DNA from 2 places in the Anoxybacillus sp. MB8 genome. Region 1 is predicted to be linked to the other one. Evidence: riboswitches for the same ligand, from Rfam matches in the RefSeq annotation. Region 1 holds a riboswitch; the other holds the start of a gene.
The links. A riboswitch is a leader RNA that binds a small molecule or an ion and turns the genes downstream of it on or off. The one in region 1 is predicted to bind cyclic di-GMP.

Region 1 (9,593 bases):
AATTGCTCGCTTCTTCATTTCAATTTGTTCGTCCGTATCGTGCAAGTATGTTTTAAAAAAATATTCGAAACGGTAAATTTCCGATCCGGTTTGTGAACTTGTGATTGGGGAGCGATGACCCCCCACACGAACAGGATATGACGTAATATCAAGGTGGCCAGTTGGCGTTCGTTGAACGGTCGCCCGTAAGTCAATATTTCGCCCGTTCCATGTGATGACATCAATTCCTTGTTGTACAATTATTCTTTTATGTTGAAAAAAAGCTACAATGGCGTCATGAAGTTCTTCCCATCCTGCGATGTTTGTTTCATATAATTGGCGATCTTTAACATAGCTGTATATAAAATTTTGTTCATCTTGTTTCACGACTCGAGCGACACCGCGCCCATTGCTGCCGTGGCAGTCTTTTAAATAAAGTGTATCGGATAGATGAAACATATGTTGGACCGTTTCTATCCCTTTGTAACGCATCGCTTTAGGTAAATATGGTTGCATCTCTACAAACTTTTGTAGCTTTTTATGCACATCCCATTTATCAAAATAATGTTGCGGGTTCACTTTTTTCATACCGTTGATCGTTTGAAGTTGTTGGCGAATGTAGTCTGATTGTACAATTTGTTTTTGTAACACCCCACCGCCACGATCGTACAATACATCTGGAAGCGGAAACGAACGCTGTTTCCATGTAGCGTCTTGTTCGTTGAAAAAAGTTCCGTAAATTTTTTGATGAATAAAGTTGACATCGTGAATCGAGAAAAAATAGAGAATGGTTTTCGCTTTTTTATTTGCATGTACGTACTCTATTTGACGAAATTTAGGGAGTTGTCGTTTCAATTTTCGTATTTGCCCGTTGCTAATAAACATGGCGACGACTGGTCCAAGATGAATAGTGTTTCCTTTAATTTTTACGTTCGTTTCAATATCGAGTAGCCCGTCAAATTGCTCGAATACGTGTGCAGGCAGTTCAATCATATGAGTAAAATCGTTTGTTTCGCATCGTCCTGTAAAAGAAAAAGCACCAATTTGCACATGCGTATGTTCAGGATTCGTTAACTGTGCGTGCATATGTTTTGGTATCGTTATGTGATGATCATTTCCTCGTTTGAGCATGACATGCCATTGTTGTGTATGGGGTATAGTGATATATGTTGCGTAATCAATCGTTGCCATAAAAGAGCGAGAGGGGTGCTTTACATACGATGGAAGACCGGGTCCTGGGTATTTTTCTGGTTTCGAGTTTGCTTCAATGAGCCACATATGTCCCGATTCATCAATCCCTACATCTAACCCAATTTCTGCAAAATGTCCAAACTTTTTTTCGATTGCTTCACAAACGTGTTCAGCGAATGTGTGCAAATGTGCGATGGATGGAACGGTACGATATGTTTCACAAAGCGACGAGTAAATGGCTTTGAAATCGTATTGACGGCTGTCGCGTACAGTTGTAATCGATGAACGTTCTTCTGCTAAGTTAATCAGGTCGTAAATTACTTCCCAACGCCCTTCTTTATTTTTTAACATGAGTATGCGAATATCAAATGGTCGTTGTTGAAACGTCATAAGTGAAATGCCTTGCTGGACGAGAAACGGCTTATGTTTTGTGAATGACTCGACATGATCTTTTAGTTGTTCGACATTCATTTGTTCAATCATTAGATTGTCATTTTTGATAAACATGACTTCAAATACGTTTTCTTTTTTCGTAATGGACATCACTTCTCTTGCACGGCTACCGTAAAACGATTTAACAAATACGCGGTTATGTTCGTCGATCATGGTTAGTATATCGTTAAATGTTTTATATTTAATAGTCTTTGGTAAATGGTGACGAACGGTTAGAACATCGCGTAAACGTTCATATACTTCCCACTTTCCTAAATAATCAAGTTCATTTATAAATTTTATGTTAGTGTTGTTACGCATGTTAGTGCGAACGCGTTGGACGAGTGGTTTATGTTCAGTTTGAAATGATGCCCCTCGGTCGTACATGACGTGCGGGAAAGGAAGCCATCGTCGTTCAAACCGACCGTTCACGTACACGTAACCATGGACCATATTCGTGTTCCAATCAATATCGAAAATGCTGAAAAAATAGCTTAAACAATGAGCTTGTTCACTTGCGATCGCATGGTTATAAACGAACGGCTCGACATAGTCAGTGGAAAAATCAGCGATATAGGCAGTATTTAGAAAGACTCCAATTACTGGACCGACACATATGGAGTTTTTTTCTTTCCATATGTGTAGTTGATAGTCATTTAGTTGAAAAGAGGGAAAGAGAGAGCCTGAAATGATAAACGTATCGGCATCGGTCGGATAAATATATGCCCTCTCAATTGTCTGGCCAAATACAATATCGTACATCGTTGTTGGTTGAAGCTCAAACTGTTCGTATATAGCAATTGGTAAATAGCAAATATGTTTATTTACATATGTTTCTTTTTTTATTTTTATAATCATATCCCATTCCTCCGGTATTATCGTCTTTACAACATATGTTTGTATTCATTTTGTTGTTTAGGCTAGTCAATGTTTGAAACAAAAAGAAACGTTAATCATACGATAAGAATAGATTGGCAGAAAAGGAGGAGAGAACGATGAGCTTTCCAAATATCCCTCATATAAAACCGGAAATACATGTTGATCGCGATGATGCCCTCGATTTACTACTTATGTCTATTGCTTTAGAGGAGCTAAGTTTAGCCCACATTTTAAATGCAGAAGGAGAGAAAATTCAATTTGCCTTAGAAGCATTACAGCAAAGAAAAATGAAACAAAGCGTCATCGACGATTTATTAAAAGTCAATCGTAGCGTCAATAGCGTATTAAGAAATGTGATTAAAGAAGAAATGTTATTGCAATTTAAGCAAGAAAATGTGTTAGATATGATTGAAGATGAGGAGGATGATGATGAAGGGTGATGTTTATAAGCCAAAGTATATTACAAATATTGATCATATTTCGCAGTTGTCCGACCATGAAAGAGAAGTGTTAAAACAGGTTGCTAAAACGTACGTGTTTCGGATAAATGACTATTATTTAAGCTTAATTGACTGGTCTGATCCAAATGATCCTATTCGTCGCATTGTGATACCGACATTAGAAGAATTGAATGAATATGGTTCTTGGGATGCATCTGATGAGAAAAGCAACTATGTTGTACCAGGTTGTCAACATAAGTATGAAACGACGGCATTGCTGCTCGTTTCTGAAGTATGTGGTGCTTACTGTCGTTATTGTTTTCGCAAGCGATTGTTTCGTGATGATGTAAAAGAAGCACTATTGGATGTTCGTGAAGGCATAAAGTATATTGAAAAAACACCGCAAATTAATAACGTACTTCTTACAGGAGGAGATCCGCTCGCACTTTCTACGAAAAAGCTCACCACCATTATTGAACGCCTTAGACATATCGAGCATGTTCAAGTCATTCGCCTCGGTACAAAAATGCCGCTGTTTTATCCGATGAGAATTTATGAAGACGAAGAACTTTTACGCACCATTAAAAATTTTTCAACGGTCGATAAACGAATATACATCATGGCACATGTTGATCATCCACGTGAATTAACGAAAGAGGCGAAGAAAGCATTTGAAGCACTACATGATGCGGGAGCAGTCATCGTGAATCAGACTCCTGTGTTAAAAGGAATTAACGATGATCCTCATGTATTAGCCCAGCTGTTAGATGAACTGTCATGGATAGGAATTACTCCGTATTATTTTTTCATCAATCGACCTGTCGCAGGGAATCAATCGTTTGTTCTTCCACTGCATGAAGTATACCGCATTGTCGAAGAAGCGAAAGCAAAAACGTCAGGTTTAGGAAAACGAGTGAAACTGGTCATGAGCCATGCTTCAGGAAAAATTGAAATATTAGCTATTGAAAATAAAAAAGCGTATTTAAAATATCATCAAAGTCGATATGGGCATTACGGGAAGTTTTTTGTTCTCGATTGTCCAGATGATGCGACATGGTTTGATGATTTACCTGGAAGTGATCAATATACAACATAGAAAACGTCCCTTTTCTTATTGGAAAGGGATGTTGTTACGTTGTAATATAAGGAAAGAAAGGGGGAGAAAGATTGTTTCCGTTTTTGCACGACAACGTATACATAAAGATAAAGCTTTCGAAAGGAACGGTTGTTTTTCGAGAAGGGGATATGTGTGAGCATGTCGCTTTTATCGTCTCTGGTGTCATTCGGGTTGCAAAAATAGGGGAGAATGGGAAGGAAGTAAATTTATATCGCGTTTGTCGTGGAGAGTCATGTGTATTGACTATTTCCAGTTTGTTGTCACATTCCCCTTTTCCTGCGACGGCGATTGTGGAAGAAGATGTGGAAGCACTAATTGTCCCGAAACATACGTTTGCGAAGATGATGACAACAAATGTTGAACTACAAACGTTCGTTTATGACATGATGATGAATCGTTTTATGACGATGATGCAAATGATTGAGCACATCGTATTTGAAAAAATGGATAAGCGTTTAATCGAGTTTTTGCTTACACGATGCGACAACAGCAAGACAAACATGATCGAGATGACGCATGAACATATTGCTGTGGAACTTGGAACGGCACGTGAAGTCGTCAGCCGAATATTAAAGCAACTTGAGCGTGACGGATACGTTCAACTGGCGCGTGGAAAAGTAAAAATTGTAGACAAAGAAAGATTGTGTGACAAATTTGCAACAATGTGACTTTATCACAGAACGTTTCCTTTTTTTCCTCTATGATTAAAGAGAGATGAGAAGAGGGGAGGAAAAAAGATGAAAGCAAATGTTGGTTCCGTCGATCGTATGATTCGCTTCATATTAGGTATTGCACTATTAGGATTATTTTTTCTTGAGGGAAATATAAAATATGTCGGCATTTTAGGAATTGTTCTTATCGCTACGGCATTTATGAGATTTTGTCCACTTTACGTTCCGTTTCGGATCAATACGACGAAGAAATAGCTTTACTCATTTTAGTTGAAATTAAATAAGAAGGCGCCTTCAGGACGCCTTCCTTAATCTACTTTTAACACAACGCGACCGTTAATTTGTCCTTTTAACATACGATCGAATACATCGTTAATGTTTTCAAGCGGTTGAACTTCGACAATTGTTTTTACTTTTCCTTCTGCTGCAAATTGAAGTGCTTCTTGTAAGTCTTTGCGCGTACCAACGATAGAACCAATAATTTTTACTCCATTTAATACCGTATCGAAAATTGGAATAGGTATTTCTTCCGGCGGTAATCCGACGAGTACACAAGCACCACCGCGACGAATGGCTTTGTAGGCTGATTCGAACGCGGCTTTTGAAACAGCAGTGACGACAGCTGCATGCACGCCACCAACTTTTTCTTTCATCCATTGCGCGGCGTCTTCATGTTTTGGATTGACGACAAGATCAGCTCCCAACTGTTTAGCTAACTCAAGTTTTTCATCGCCTAAATCGACAGCAACGACGTTTAGCCCCATCGCCTTTGCATATTGAACAGCGACGTGTCCGAGGCCGCCAATACCGTAAATTGCTACCCACTCACCAGGTTTTGCACCTGTTACTTTTAAAGCTTTATATGTTGTTACGCCAGCGCAAAAAATTGGAGCAGCCTCTTCAAATGATAAGTTATCAGGAATTTTCACGACATAATCAGCTGCAGCACGACAATATTCAGCGTAACCACCGTCAACCGAATATCCAGCGTTTTGTTGATGCTCACATAATGTTTCTTGTCCGCTTAAGCAATAATCACAATGGCCGCAAGCGGAATAAAGCCAAGGGATACCGACGCGATCTCCGACTTTTAAGTGCGTCACCCCTGGTCCAACTTCTTCGATGACACCAACGCCTTCATGTCCAGGAATGAGCGGTAGTTTTGGCTTTACAGGCCAGTCGCCATGTGCGGCATGCAAGTCTGTATGACATACTCCACACGCTTTAATGCGCACTAGCACTTCTCCATATGAAATTGTTGGTTTTTCTACTTCTTTAATTTGTAATGGTTCTTTAAATTGTTCCACAACTGCAGCTTTCATAATTATAATCCTCCTTCTAAGTGAAAAGGGATTTTTTGGTCTATGCATATTTAATGTAACATGTATTAAATTTGTTAAAAATATCACAAACAAACTGTTCGAAAAAATGTAAAAGTTTTTTGGATAAAAAGGTAAATTTTTGTTTTTTGTCTTGACGAAGTAAAATGTTACCCTTTTAGTTACAACTCACCACTTCCTTTTTCCTAGTTGTTGTGTTAAGATGGAAATGTAAAAAATTGAATAATCGGCAAACTACTCGAAAGGGTAGGGCGCAAAGCTATAGGGGCTACGTCTATTGTATAGATATGCCAGCCAGTTGCCCTTCTTATAAGGAAATGATTAAGAAGGTTTTACGGTCGAACGATAGCTGCCTATGTATTTGTTTTTTAGGCGGCTTTTATTTTTATCAACATAGGAGGATGAAGACAGCATGAAGGTAACAGTAAGAAAAAAATTGGTGGCGACGTTTCTTTCGGTATTATTGTTGTTTATTGTTGTAAGTATGCTTACATATAATCGGCTAGAGACAATTGATCAACAATATTCAGAAGCGATGAACAAAGGATTTGAACGGATTACGCTCGTGACAAATATGCAAAATGCGATGTTACGTGAACAAATTGCTGTGCGGGGGTATTTAATTAATGGAAAGCCGGAAAGCTTAACCGCATTTGAGCAAGCAGCGAGCGAGTTTACAGATAACCAAGAGATGATTGCATCATTACAGCTAGAAAATGAGGCAAAACAAGAGGTTGATCGTCTAGTAAAAGCAGAAAAAGAGTATCGCGACATTGCGAAACAAGCGATAGAGTTTAAAAAGCAAGGTCAAATGGATGAAATTTCACGGATTATGAAAGAGCGAGGAAATGCGATTACGGTTGAAGTGACAGAGGCAGGAGAACAAGCGCGTGCGACGCAAGTGAAGCATTTGCAGCAAATGAGTGAAACGTTGTCTGAGCAAGCGAAAGACATGAAGTATATGACGCTTATTACAATCGGCATCTCTTTTCTTGTTAGTATGGCTTTAGCTTTATATATTAGCGAAAAAATTTCAAGACCTGTTCAACAAATTTCTGAACATGCCGAAAAAATTGCACACGGCGATTTGTCAGTTGATGATATTCATGTAGCAAATCGTGATGAAATTGGTCAATTAGCAAAATCGTTTAACCAAATGGTTCACAATTTGAAACAGCTTATTCAACAAGTAAGCACAGCGACTGAGCATGTATCTGCTTCCGCCCAAGAGTTGATGGCAAGTGCTGAACAGGCAAGCGCAGCGACAGAAGAAGTGACGACAGCGATTCAAGAAGTAGCCCAAGGAGCAGAAATGCAAGGAAAACATGCGGAGGAGAGTTCGCAAGCGATCGGTGAAATGGCGGCAGGAATTGAGCGAATGGCTCAAACAGCAACCGTCGTGGCGAATTCCGCAACAGAAACGACAAAACAAGCTACTGTTGGCCAGCAATATTTACAACAAGTTGTGACGCAAATGAATACGATTAACGAATCAACAAACGAAACAAATATAGTTATTAAAGAGTTAAATGAGAAGTCGGCCCAAATTGGAAAAATTGTTGACGTCATCGTCGGCATTGCTGAACAAACGAATTTATTAGCACTTAACGCAGCGATTGAAGCGGCACGTGCCGGAGAACACGGAAAAGGATTTGCGGTTGTGGCGGACGAAGTGCGTAAACTCGCAGAGCAATCTCGCGAATCGGCAAATCAAATTGCGCAATTAATTGAGATGATTCAACAAAACACCGGTTATGTTGTGCAAATTGTCGGCAAAGGAACGGAAGAAGTGAAACAAGGAACAAAATTAGTGGAGCAAACAGGAACGTTCTTTGGGCAAATTTTGCGTTCCATTGAACAAGTGAATGCACAAATTCAAGAACTATCAGCGATTTCAGAGCAAATGTCAGCAGGCGTTCATCAAGTGCATGCTTCAATGGATGAAGTATCGTCTATTGCGAAACGGTTTGTTGAACGGACGGCCGAAATTTCTGCTTCTTCTGAAGAGCAGCTTGCTTCAAGTGAAGAAGTGACATCTGCCGCTACATCGTTAGCTGAAATGGCGGAGCAATTACGCAATGCTGTCGCAACGTTTAAAGTATAAAGAAGTCTCTTGATTATAAGGGGAAGCGAGAGTATGTTATCGGTGACGATCTTTATATGTGGAGCGATATAGTTCCTCTTTGCTTTTTAATGAATACCATTGTCCAACGGAAAGCGACAAAATCATGAAAATTGCACCGATTGCAAAACCTATACGGTAATAACCGAGAAAAAATAGTAAGAAAGACATCACTAACGTTGTAATAAGTACGATAAGCAAAATGTTTTTTCCTTTTTCTTTTCCCATATCGTTTCCTCCTCTCTGTTTGTATTATAACAAGAATATGTCACTATTAAAATGCACATGTGGATCAACAAAGGTGTCCCGTCATGATGTTGGGACACCTTTTCTTTTATCGATGATTTTTTTCTTTTTGGCTTTGGCGAATGTTAGCTGCTTCAGCGCGTGCTTGTGCTTCTAAATCCTCATGATCGGCAAGTTCTGCAGAAAACTTGACATCATGTCCGTCTGGTTTGATTGGTTTTGGCATTTCCATCCCTCCTTATTGCTCATCTCACTAGTAGCATGTGATGAACAATGGAAAAAATGAATGGCGAATGTTGTTAATGACGAGCATGTTTGTCGGTAAATCCACCGGCTTGATCTGCGCGTTTAAAATCGCGGGCGTATGTCACTTCTTGTGCGCTAGAGAGCGTACTTTTTGTTTTCTCACGTTTCTTTTTGTCAGACATATGTATCCCTCACTTTTATAAAAATGTCACGTTAACATTATGAACAGAAAAATAAAAAATTATCCAAATAAAAAAACCTGTTCGTGCAGAACAGGTTACGCTTCTTTTCGTTGTTGTTCATCGTCAAGTCTTTGTTGGCGCATCGCATACAACGTATAGTTGTCCTTTGAAATTTCATATAAGTTATATATATCTTCGCCTTGGTTTATTGCTTCCCATAATTGCTTTCTCGTTTCATTAGCAAGGGTGACATAAGGAAGTTTTTCAGCGGCTTTTGTGGAGCGGACGTTGACTTTGCGAATGCGCATGAAGATCGTGTTGATGGAACGTTCGTAAAACAGTTCATTAAAGAAGGCGTCTTTAGCTATTTGATTGTACCCTTTTCCATGATACGGCTTGCCAAGCCATGTGCCTAAAAAACCAGCGCCATCTTCAATGTCAAATAAGTTAATCGTTCCAATCGGATTGCCCCACTCATCTAAAATGGTGCGCGAAATGAGTTCACCGCGTTCTTCGGCTTCAATCGTTTGCTTCGTTATAAACAAAAACTCCTCGTATGAATATGCTTTATGGCGCACGAAAGGGAAGACGTCTGGGTGCACCATAAGCTCGTATAACGCTTGACAATCTTGTAGTTCGCGTTTTTTTAACATCGAATCTCCCTCCATTCACGAGGGCAGTCGACCATAGGGAACGAGCCACCCTCGAAATTTTTTAATTTATGCAAATCAAAAAATTTCGGGGTGGG
Region 2 (9,593 bases), on a different contig from region 1:
TGCTTTTCATTTTAATTCTCTTTTGTTAATTGAATATCATATTTATTTAAATATTTTGTTAATTTATGTTTCAGTAAAATTAAAAATCGGCTCCCAAACGGGAAGACGATTTGTTTAGTCATGAAAGTTTGTTCCATCTGTCACTTCTTTTACAATACCTGCGCGAATAACAAAATCACCAAAGTGTTCACCATCAAATCGCTCTTTCGCGTACCGAGAAAGGAGCGTACGAAGTTCAGATAAAATTTCTTTTTCTCCGATATTTTCCCGATACAATTTACCGAGACGGCTACCGTCAAATGCAGCCCCAAGATACATATTATATTTGCCGACAGATTTACCGATAAATGCAATTTCCCCAAGGACATGACGGGCACAGCCATTCGGACAGCCGGTCATGCGAATCGTTATTTCCTCGTCACGAAGCCCGTTTTCCTCAACAATTTCCTCAATTTTATCAATGAGTGTCGGCAAATATCTCTCTGCTTCTGCCATCGCTAATCCACACGTTGGCAAAGCCACACAGGCTAGCGAGTTACGACGAAGGGCACTATAATGTTTCCCATCTGTTAATTTATATTGCTTAATAAGCGCATCAATTTCTTCTTTTTTCTCACTTGGCACATTGGCGATGACTAAGTTTTGGTTAGCGGTAAGACGGAAATCACCTGTATGCACTTTTGCAATTTCCCGCAAGCCTGTCATCAGTGGATAATCATCTGTATCTTTCACCCGTCCGCCCTCGACAAATAACGTAAAATGCCACGTTCCGTTCACACCTTCAACCCAACCGTAGCGGTCGCCATTATGCTCGAAATAGTAAGGGCGCGCTTCTTCTAAATTCCATCCAAGCCGACGTTCTAGTTCTGCTTTTACTGCATCCAAACCAAGCCGATCAATCGTATATTTAAAACGAGCATGTTTACGTACGGAGCGATTGCCGTAATCACGCTGAATGGTAACGACTTTTTCTGCCACATCAATCACTTGTTCTGGTTTACAAAAACCGATCACTTTTGCGAGCTGCGGATATGTCGTGCGATCACCGTGCGTCATTCCCATGCCGCCACCGATCGCTACATTAAATCCCGTCAGCTTTCCGTGTTCAACAATCGCAATAAATCCAAGGTCTTGTGAAAACACGTCGACATCGTTTGACGGTGGAACAGCGATACCAATTTTAAATTTTCGTGGCAAGTAAAGCGGCCCATAAATTGGTTCTTGTTCTACCTCCGGTGTTCCAGCTACTTTTTCTTCATCTAACCAAATTTCGTAATACGCCCTTGTTTGTGGTAATAAATAATCGCTTAATCTTTTCGCCCATTCATACACTTCTGCATGCACTTCCGATTGGTAAGGATTCGGATTGCACATGACGTTTCGGTTGACGTCACCGCATGCCGCTAACGTCGTAAGCAGTGCCTCGTTAATGGCTTGGAGCGTTTTTTTCATATTCCATTTCAATACGCCGTGAAACTGAAATGCTTGTCGTGTCGTAAGTTTCAACGTCCCGTTCGCATACGTCCTCGCCAATTCGTCCATCGCAAGCCACTGCTCTGGTGTTGCTACGCCACCTGGGGTACGAACACGAATCATAAATTGATACGCTGGCTCTAATTTTTGTTTTTGCCGCTCGGCTCGCAAATCACGATCATCTTGCAAATAGCTACCATGAAATTTCATCAATCGGTTATCATCTTCTGGAATGCCGGCAGTGATGCGATCTTCCATCGTTTCTTTCAACGTTCCGCGCAAATAGTTGCTTTCTCGTTTAATGCGCTCAACGTCGCTTGGTGGTCCATCCGGCGGTGTTAATACAAACTTTTCCACAATCATCCCCCCTAATATACGTCACGTTGGTAACGTTTTTGTTTTTGCATGTCCGCCACATACGCTTCCGCTCGTTCACTCGTCATCTTTCCTTCTTTCGCAATAATCTGGATAAGCGTCTCATGAACGTCTCGTGCCATGCGTTGTTTGTCGCCACAAACATAAACGGCTGCTCCTTCTTCTAACCATCGGAACAGTTCTTTGCTTTGTTCCATCATTCGGTGTTGCACGTATACTTTTTCTTTCGTATCGCGTGAAAAGGCAACATCCATCTTCGTCAACACACCGTTTTTTAGCCACGTTTGCCATTCCTTTTGATAAAGAAAATCGGTCACGAAATGTTGGTCACCAAAAAACAACCATGATTTCCCTTTCGCGCCAATCGCCTCACGCTCTTGCATAAAAGCGCGGAACGGCGCCACTCCCGTACCTGGTCCAATCATAATAATTGGCGTATGTGTATCTTTCGGGAGTTTAAAATTCGGATTTTGATGAACGAACACAGGAAGTTTATCGCCAATGTGTAGACGTTCAGCACAAAACGTTGAACAAACTCCTTTTCGCAAACGCCCATGTGCTTCGTAACGAACCGCTCCAACAGTCATATGCACTTCATCCGGATAAGCTAGTAAGCTACTTGCAATTGAATAAAAGCGCGGTTGCAACTTTCGTAATGAAGAGACAAATTGCTGTGGTGTCATCTCCCACGGGCCGAAATCGCGAAGGACATCCAATACATCGCGCCCTTTCATATAGTCTTTTCGCTTCGCTTCTTGTTCCTCAGAAAGAAGCGCATGAAACTCGCGATTTTTCGAAAATTCAGCTAATTTTTGTAACAACGGCTCTGTCAGTACGGTAATTTCTAAACGGGATAGCAACGCTTCTCGTAATGGTTCGTCATTTTCTTCTACAGAAACTAATGTTTCTGAACTCCATTTCATTTCTGCTATCATCCAATCAACTAACTCTGGATCGTTTTTTGGAAAAACGCCGAGCGCATCGCCTGGTTCAAACACAAGCCCAGAACCTTCTAGCGATAATTCGATATGGCGTGTTTCTTTGTTTGAGCCGCGTCCATTTAAATTGATATTTTCTAATACTTCCGCTTGAAACGGATGTTTTCGTGAATAAATAGTCGTTGGCTTCGCTTGTGCAGATGAAGTTGTTGCTACGGAAATGGCTCCTTGCTTATCTAACTCACCAAGCACTCCCTCTAGCCATTTCGCTGCTTTTTCTTCATAATCGACGTCACAATCGACGCGTTCGTATAACCGCTTTCCGCCTAGCTCTTCTAGCCGTTTATCAAAATCTTTTCCCGTTTTACAAAAATGTTCATACGACGTATCGCCAAGCGCCAATACAGAGAAACGAAGATGATCGAGTTTTGGCGCGCGCTTGCTATGAAGAAATTCGTAAAATGACAAGGCGTTATCTGGTGGTTCCCCTTCTCCGTATGTGCTAACAACAAGGAGCAACGTATTTATTTTTTTCAACTCGTTTGGCTTAAAATCAAGCATCGAGGAAACGGTGACATGAAACCCGCGATGTTTGAGCGTTTCTCCTACTTTTTCCGCTAGTTTTTGCGCGTTTCCTGTTTGCGACCCGTAAAGAACGGTCACTTCCTTCGTTGCAGATGCTTCTTGTTGAAGCGCTCCGACCGACTCGGTTGCAGCTAAATACCCACTTAGCCAAAGTTTTTGTGCGGAATTTAACGTTGGCCAAAGCCGATTGAGGAGCTCGACTTGTTCTTCATTAAATGGACTATTTGTCACTTGAAATGGCAACATGTTTCACCTCTCATTTTTCTACTATTCCTATAAATCAAGTATGTTTTATTTGACTTTACCTTAAAAAATAAAATTAGTAAAATAAATATAAATTATCAGAACTATTTATTTTTTTAATAACTAAGGAGCGAACGATATGTACGAACAATTAAAAACATTTATTACATTAGCTGAAGTGAAAAATTTCACAAAAACAGCAGAAATTCTTCATTTATCTCAACCAAGTGTAAGTTTGCACATTAAAAATTTAGAAAAAGAGTTTCAAACAAAACTATTTATTCGTTCACCAAAAGAGCTACAAATGACGCCAACGGGAGAATTGCTTTATGATCGAGCAAAAAAAATGATCACGTTATACGAACAAACGAAACAAGATATTTTGGAACATCACGACTGTGTGAAAGGAACATTAAAAATTGGGGCTAGTTTTACGATCGGAGAATACGTGCTACCTACTTTTTTATGCGCCTTACAAAACGATTATCCAGAATTACAATTGGAAGTGATCATCGGCAATACAAAAGAAATTGTAGAGCTCGTTCGTACGTATCAAACACATATCGGTTTAATTGAAGGTCAAACAAATGAAAAAGAGCTTGTGGTGTACCCATTTATGCAAGATGAGCTAGTCATCGTTGCGTCTAACGATCATCCTCTCGCTCACAAACAGGAAGTATCGATAAACGATTTACAAAACCAACTATGGATTACACGCGAATTAGGGTCTGGCACACGTGAATATTTTAACCATTTTATTCGTTCAAATGGGCTAAAAGTAAAATCACTGATAATTATTAGCAGCAATCAAGGAATAAAAGAAACGTTAATGCACGGAAACGGTTTAGCCCTCCTTTCACGTCATGTCATTGAACAGGAGTTGAATCATAAAAACTTATCGATTGTTTACGTTAAACATTCTCCTTTTTATCGAACATTTTCTTATCTTTATTCGCCGACAATGAAAAACAACAAACTTGTACACTTACTGATTGATTTACTCCAACAAAAAAGGATGTGACAAACAAGTTGCTTTGTCACATCCCCATCACTTAATGCTCCTCTAGCTGTGAAATCGGAACGCGCTGTTGTTTTTCTGGGTTGTTTAAAAAATGAATCGTTGCCATTTCCGTTTGTACATCGACATGTTCAATATACACGGCTTTTCCGTTATACGTTACATTTTTCATATCGGGTGACTGAGCAATTTGTTGCGCACGTGTGATGTTCATTCGCTTCCCTCCTTTCGAACGATTATTATCATTTGTGTTTCACGCGAAAATATGCAAAAAAAGAGCGCCAACAGGCACCCTTATAACAGTTCAAGCAACTTCTTTTTATTTTGTTGTACGTTTTCTTCTAACGCCTTTACTTTTTCTTTCAACGCTTGTACGTTGACATCATTCTTAGATACTTTCTTTTCTAACGCACGAATTTCATTTTTTACTGCTTTTAATTGATTAGAAGCAGCAATAAGCTTCCCAAACCATTGATCTAACTCTTCTTGTTTTTCCGCTTCGTCGTCTTTATCCGATTGCACGACAGGTGATTGTTCAGTCGTAGTCACAGTAGCGCTATCTTGTTCATTGACTACTTGTGTCGTTTCCTCTGTTGTTTGTTCACTTTGTGGTTGTGTTGGTTGTTCAGTTGGTTGTTCTTTCGGCGTGCTAAACGCTTCAAGCGCTATTGTCACCTCGTTTACACGCACTTCAATCTTGCTTAACTTTTTATTTAGTTCTGCCAATTTGTTTTTTAACATTTGTTGTTCTTTTTTCTTTTTTGCCTCTTCTTTTTTCTGCTTAGCTAACTCTTGTTTTTTCTTCGCTTCTTCCTTTTTCACGACAAGCTGACTTTTCTGTACATATTTTGCTCCATCATGCTTCGCTGCAAAAGCTGGGGAAGCAACGAGCATCGATGCTAGTAAAATTGGTAATCCTTTTTTAAACATTACCCTTTCCTCCATTTCATATGTATATTTTTTTGGTAATGGCAGCTGGCTGGCATAGGTATCCCGTTAGCCCCTATAGCTTTGCGACGCTAAGTTTCCTTAGCTGTGCCTTTACTTCTTATTATACTTTGCCTATTTTCATGGGCATGAATCAAAAGTCCTTATTTTCCTTATAAACATATGTGAAAATAAAGGAAGAAAAGGGCGAAGAAAGAAGTAGTTATTGGTAGATAAAAAGGAGGGGTACGGAATGTTAGAAAAATGGTTGAAAGAGTCTTCGTATACAATTGTATTTACTGGAGCAGGAATGTCTACAGAAAGCGGGCTTCCCGATTTTCGTTCGGCAAAATCAGGGCTTTGGCGCACGAAAAATCCACAACAATTAGCAAGTACGTATGCGATGCAACATAACCGAGACGAGTTTATTGCATTTTATCAATATCGTATTCGTACGTTGCTTAAATGTAAGCCACATGTCGGGCATATGATTTTGGCCGATTGGCAAAAGCGGGGGCTTATTCATCAAATCATCACGCAAAATGTCGACGGCTTTCACCAACAAGCAGGCAGTACAAATGTCATTGAATTACACGGAACGTTGCGAACAGTGCATTGCTCGCGTTGCAGGCAAACATACGACGCAAAACAGTATGTAGAGGAACAGTTTACGTGCACATGCGGCGGCTTTTTGCGCCCTTCCGTTGTTTTATTCGGGGAATCGTTACCGTATGATGCGTTTGAACAAGCATGGACAGCAGCCGAACGAGCAGACTTATGGATTGTGCTCGGCTCTTCTTTACAAGTGTCACCAGCTAACGAACTTCCTGTCATCGCGAAACGAAGCGGGGCCAAATTAGTGATTGTGAACATGGAACCGACGCCATTAGATGATTGGGCAGATTTGCTTATACATGGTCGTAAAATTGGAGAAGTGTTGCAGGAAATTGACGAATTACTTTAAAAAATAAGTGTGTCCCAAAAGCGTGCTCTTTTGGGACACTTGAAATATTTCTTTTTCATGCCACGGCTGTTGATTATCCAAAATTAGGAATACTTCTCCTGTAAATTTGAGCATACTCAAATAAGACAGCTGCCATCTCGGATTTCCATTCGAGAGAAAGTTGTCCAGAGAAAAAACGACGGACAAACGAAAGAAAAGGAAGGGAAGAGGTTGTCCGTTTTTCCGTTCGGTGATATAGCCATCTTAGTAACACATAAGTTGCCGTAAAAAGCTGGTTGTATACCGCGTGCTCGTTCGTGCCAAATAAGGTCGGAACATTTAGGTATTGCTTGATCCAACGGAAAAACACTTCCACCGTCCAACGCGCTTGATACATTTCGGCAATCTTTTCTACCGATGCTTCCAAAACGTTCGTGACGACACGGATTTCATGCCCGTTCGCATCCTAAAAGATCACGGCGCGATGGCGCTTTTGGGAACGACATGGTTTTGTTCCTAACTGGCAAGTAAAATCCGCCACAACGGAAGAAGAGGAGGAACAAAGTCGCTTTAGGCTCTTTTTCTGATGAATCTCGACATTGTCTTTCATCCGAATCACAAATGGTTACTTCTGTTCCACAAACCGATCAATGCGTTCGATTTTGAAGTACGCTCGATCCTCGACAAGAACCGATCGCACATCTGTGAGCTTCTCTCCCATCTCACGACCCCTGATTGTTGAGCAGTTAACCCTTTTGTAATCAGCCAAACGGTCCAATGCGGTAAGAAAATCCCCCAGGTGAAGAAAAATACAAAAAAGTTTGTGGATAACCATGTTTGTTTCATAATACTTCCCCTTATGTCAATACATTTTTTTCGTTTTCTGAATGGTTTCAATAAGTTGTAGGGACATTTCAAAAGCCTTTCTTTCTGAATCCGGATGATAGTTATTGGAGAAGGGATTAGCGAACCCGTGCTGTCCTTTAAACAACTCGACTTTTATCCCTGATTTACAGGATAATTGCTCGACGAGCCAGTTAACATTAAATGACTTTTCGTGCTCAGAAAACAGTAATAGTACGGGTAGTTTTGGGAATAAATTGAGATAGTCTCTAATCCGTGATCCATAGTAACCTATGGCCGCATCTCCTACGCCATAATGTTCGCAACATAACCAAGCTACGGTTGCACCGACGCTATACCCCCAAAACACAATGGTTTTGTATCGAGACTTTAAGGAATCTACTAAATTTAAAACTTGTTTTTTCGCTTTTCCAAATCCAATTTCATTTTTGAAATATTGGTAAGCATCTGCCTCATCATCATAATGAAAATGATCTCGATTTAATAAATTGGGGCAGTATACGTCATACCCTTTAGTGGCAATCATTTGAGCTACGTGTTTCATATGATCGTTAATCCCATAGATTTCATGTATTAGGATGACAGCAACATCAGAATAATTACAGTGTTTTAACATGATATGACAAACTCCTTATCCTTATAATTAAATATAGAGGGTGTGTCGCCCTCAGTATAGGAAGTTAGTATTTGATCGGCATTGTAACAATACCATGAAAGGCAGGGTTGGGCGTCCATTCAGGTCTTTCAAGATTATATAAAAAAGGTGTAATGTGAGAAAAACGTTGAATAACTTCTTTTAAAATTTCGGCGATTTCTACGCGAGCAAATGCTGCAGCAATGCATGCATGATAACCACCACCAAAACCAATATGCTGTTTACCTGTCCGATTGATATCAAATTTTTCTGGATTTTCAAAAACGCGTTCATCACGACCAGCGGAACCGAGGAAGAAATAGACCGAATCTCCTTCACGAATAAGTTGGTTATGAATAGTAATATCTTGGGCAGCGTGTCTTGTTATGTATTGAATTGATCCTTCAAGTCGCATAGCCTCATCCAAGACCTTAGGAATTAGAGACAGATCTTTTTTGAGTTCATCAAATACTTTTGGATGTTTGAACAATAGATACTTCTTAACATGAACTGCGGAATTTTATGTCCACCAAAAATTAGATGAATGGTTTGTGCGATAAGTTCATCGTCACATAATTCTCCTTCCTCACCCGAATTATCTGAGATTAAACGGCTTAACAAATCGTTGCGCTTTTTGATGCGTCTTTCAGCAATTGCTTCTGAAAGAAACATGTACATTTCTTTCATACTTTTTTTGGTTTGATCGCTGATATCTTTGTCAGGGACGTGGGAAACAACAAAGTTTTGCATAAATTGAGCAATGTCATCTGACCAACGGATAAAACGTTCAACCTCTTCACCTGGAATACCAAGCATTTTACAAAGTACCAACGCTGGAATTGGATGAGCAACTTCAGAAACGAAGTCAAACTCGTTCGAATGTTTTTCAACCACTTGATCTAAAACTGATGTTACAATTTTCTTGATTTCAGGAGTGATAGCCTCAATCTCTTCTTTCCAAAAGGCACGGTTCATGTATTTTCTTAAACATGTATGGATTGGACGGTCGTTATAGATCATCCATGTGGATATAATGTCGATGATCTCTCGCCTTCAGGGAGATTTTTCTTTTTGTGCCAAATTAGCGGGCTAGTGATAAAGGTGTCTCCCTGCAAATATTTTGTGATGTCATCATATCTTGTTATAAACCACGAACGCATTTCTTCATTCCAATAAACTGGAGCATTATCTCTTAATCTCTTGTAGTAGTTGTAACGATTATGCAAATAATCATCACTGTAAACACTAAATTGTTCTACATTTTGGGATTCGATAATTGTTTCCATTATAAGATTCTTCAGTTACAATTCTTATTGTTTGAGCATTGGATTCAAATCCCCCAAAGCATTTCATTATATTATCAAGACTTCTTTCGGCACTATGCCCAAAAGGAGGATGTCCTATATCATGCGCAAAGGTTGCCGCATGAATAAGATTTAAATCAATAGTTGATAAATCATTTTTAACAAATGATTGTTTACTCTTTCAGTAATTATTTCTTCGATTTCGTTGACTTCCAAAGAATGAATCAATCTATTCCGTAAATTATGGTTATGAGGAAATGGAATAAGTTGTGTTTTAGTATGTAAAATA

Region 2: linked by a shared signal. The riboswitch ahead of EKC99_RS10780 (coiled-coil domain-containing protein 22) and the one ahead of EKC99_RS13430 (methyl-accepting chemotaxis protein) in region 1 are both predicted to bind cyclic di-GMP.

Annotation. Positions count from the first base shown of each region.
Region 1 covers NZ_RXXX01000049.1:1,842-11,434, forward strand. The annotation lists gene EKC99_RS13400 (YheC/YheD family endospore coat-associated protein) at 1-2,460, opposite strand, end outside; gene EKC99_RS13405 (alpha-helical endospore appendage domain-containing protein) at 2,598-2,921, shown strand; gene EKC99_RS13410 (KamA family radical SAM protein) at 2,905-4,017, shown strand; gene EKC99_RS13415 (Crp/Fnr family transcriptional regulator) at 4,089-4,706, shown strand; gene EKC99_RS13420 (YgaP family membrane protein) at 4,776-4,964, shown strand; gene adhP (alcohol dehydrogenase AdhP) at 5,018-6,031, opposite strand; cyclic di-GMP riboswitch class I at 6,268-6,355, shown strand; gene EKC99_RS13430 (methyl-accepting chemotaxis protein) at 6,462-8,153, shown strand; gene EKC99_RS13435 (hypothetical protein) at 8,190-8,399, opposite strand; partial or broken gene EKC99_RS13440 (YfhD family protein) at 8,506-8,646, opposite strand; gene EKC99_RS13445 (YfhE family protein) at 8,717-8,845, opposite strand; gene EKC99_RS13450 (GNAT family N-acetyltransferase) at 8,941-9,498, opposite strand.
Region 2 covers NZ_RXXX01000030.1:18,409-28,001, forward strand. The annotation lists gene cysI (assimilatory sulfite reductase (NADPH) hemoprotein subunit) at 115-1,836, opposite strand; gene EKC99_RS10765 (assimilatory sulfite reductase (NADPH) flavoprotein subunit) at 1,842-3,617, opposite strand; gene EKC99_RS10770 (LysR family transcriptional regulator) at 3,754-4,635, shown strand; gene EKC99_RS10775 (small acid-soluble spore protein H) at 4,667-4,846, opposite strand; gene EKC99_RS10780 (coiled-coil domain-containing protein 22) at 4,927-5,562, opposite strand; cyclic di-GMP riboswitch class I at 5,600-5,682, opposite strand; gene EKC99_RS10785 (NAD-dependent deacylase) at 5,813-6,523, shown strand; partial or broken gene EKC99_RS10790 (transposase) at 6,597-7,223, opposite strand; gene EKC99_RS10795 (dienelactone hydrolase family protein) at 7,365-7,982, opposite strand; gene EKC99_RS15995 (cytochrome P450) at 8,047-8,490, opposite strand; gene EKC99_RS16000 (cytochrome P450) at 8,439-8,975, opposite strand; gene EKC99_RS10805 (hypothetical protein) at 9,017-9,286, opposite strand; gene EKC99_RS16055 (HD domain-containing protein) at 9,246-9,446, opposite strand.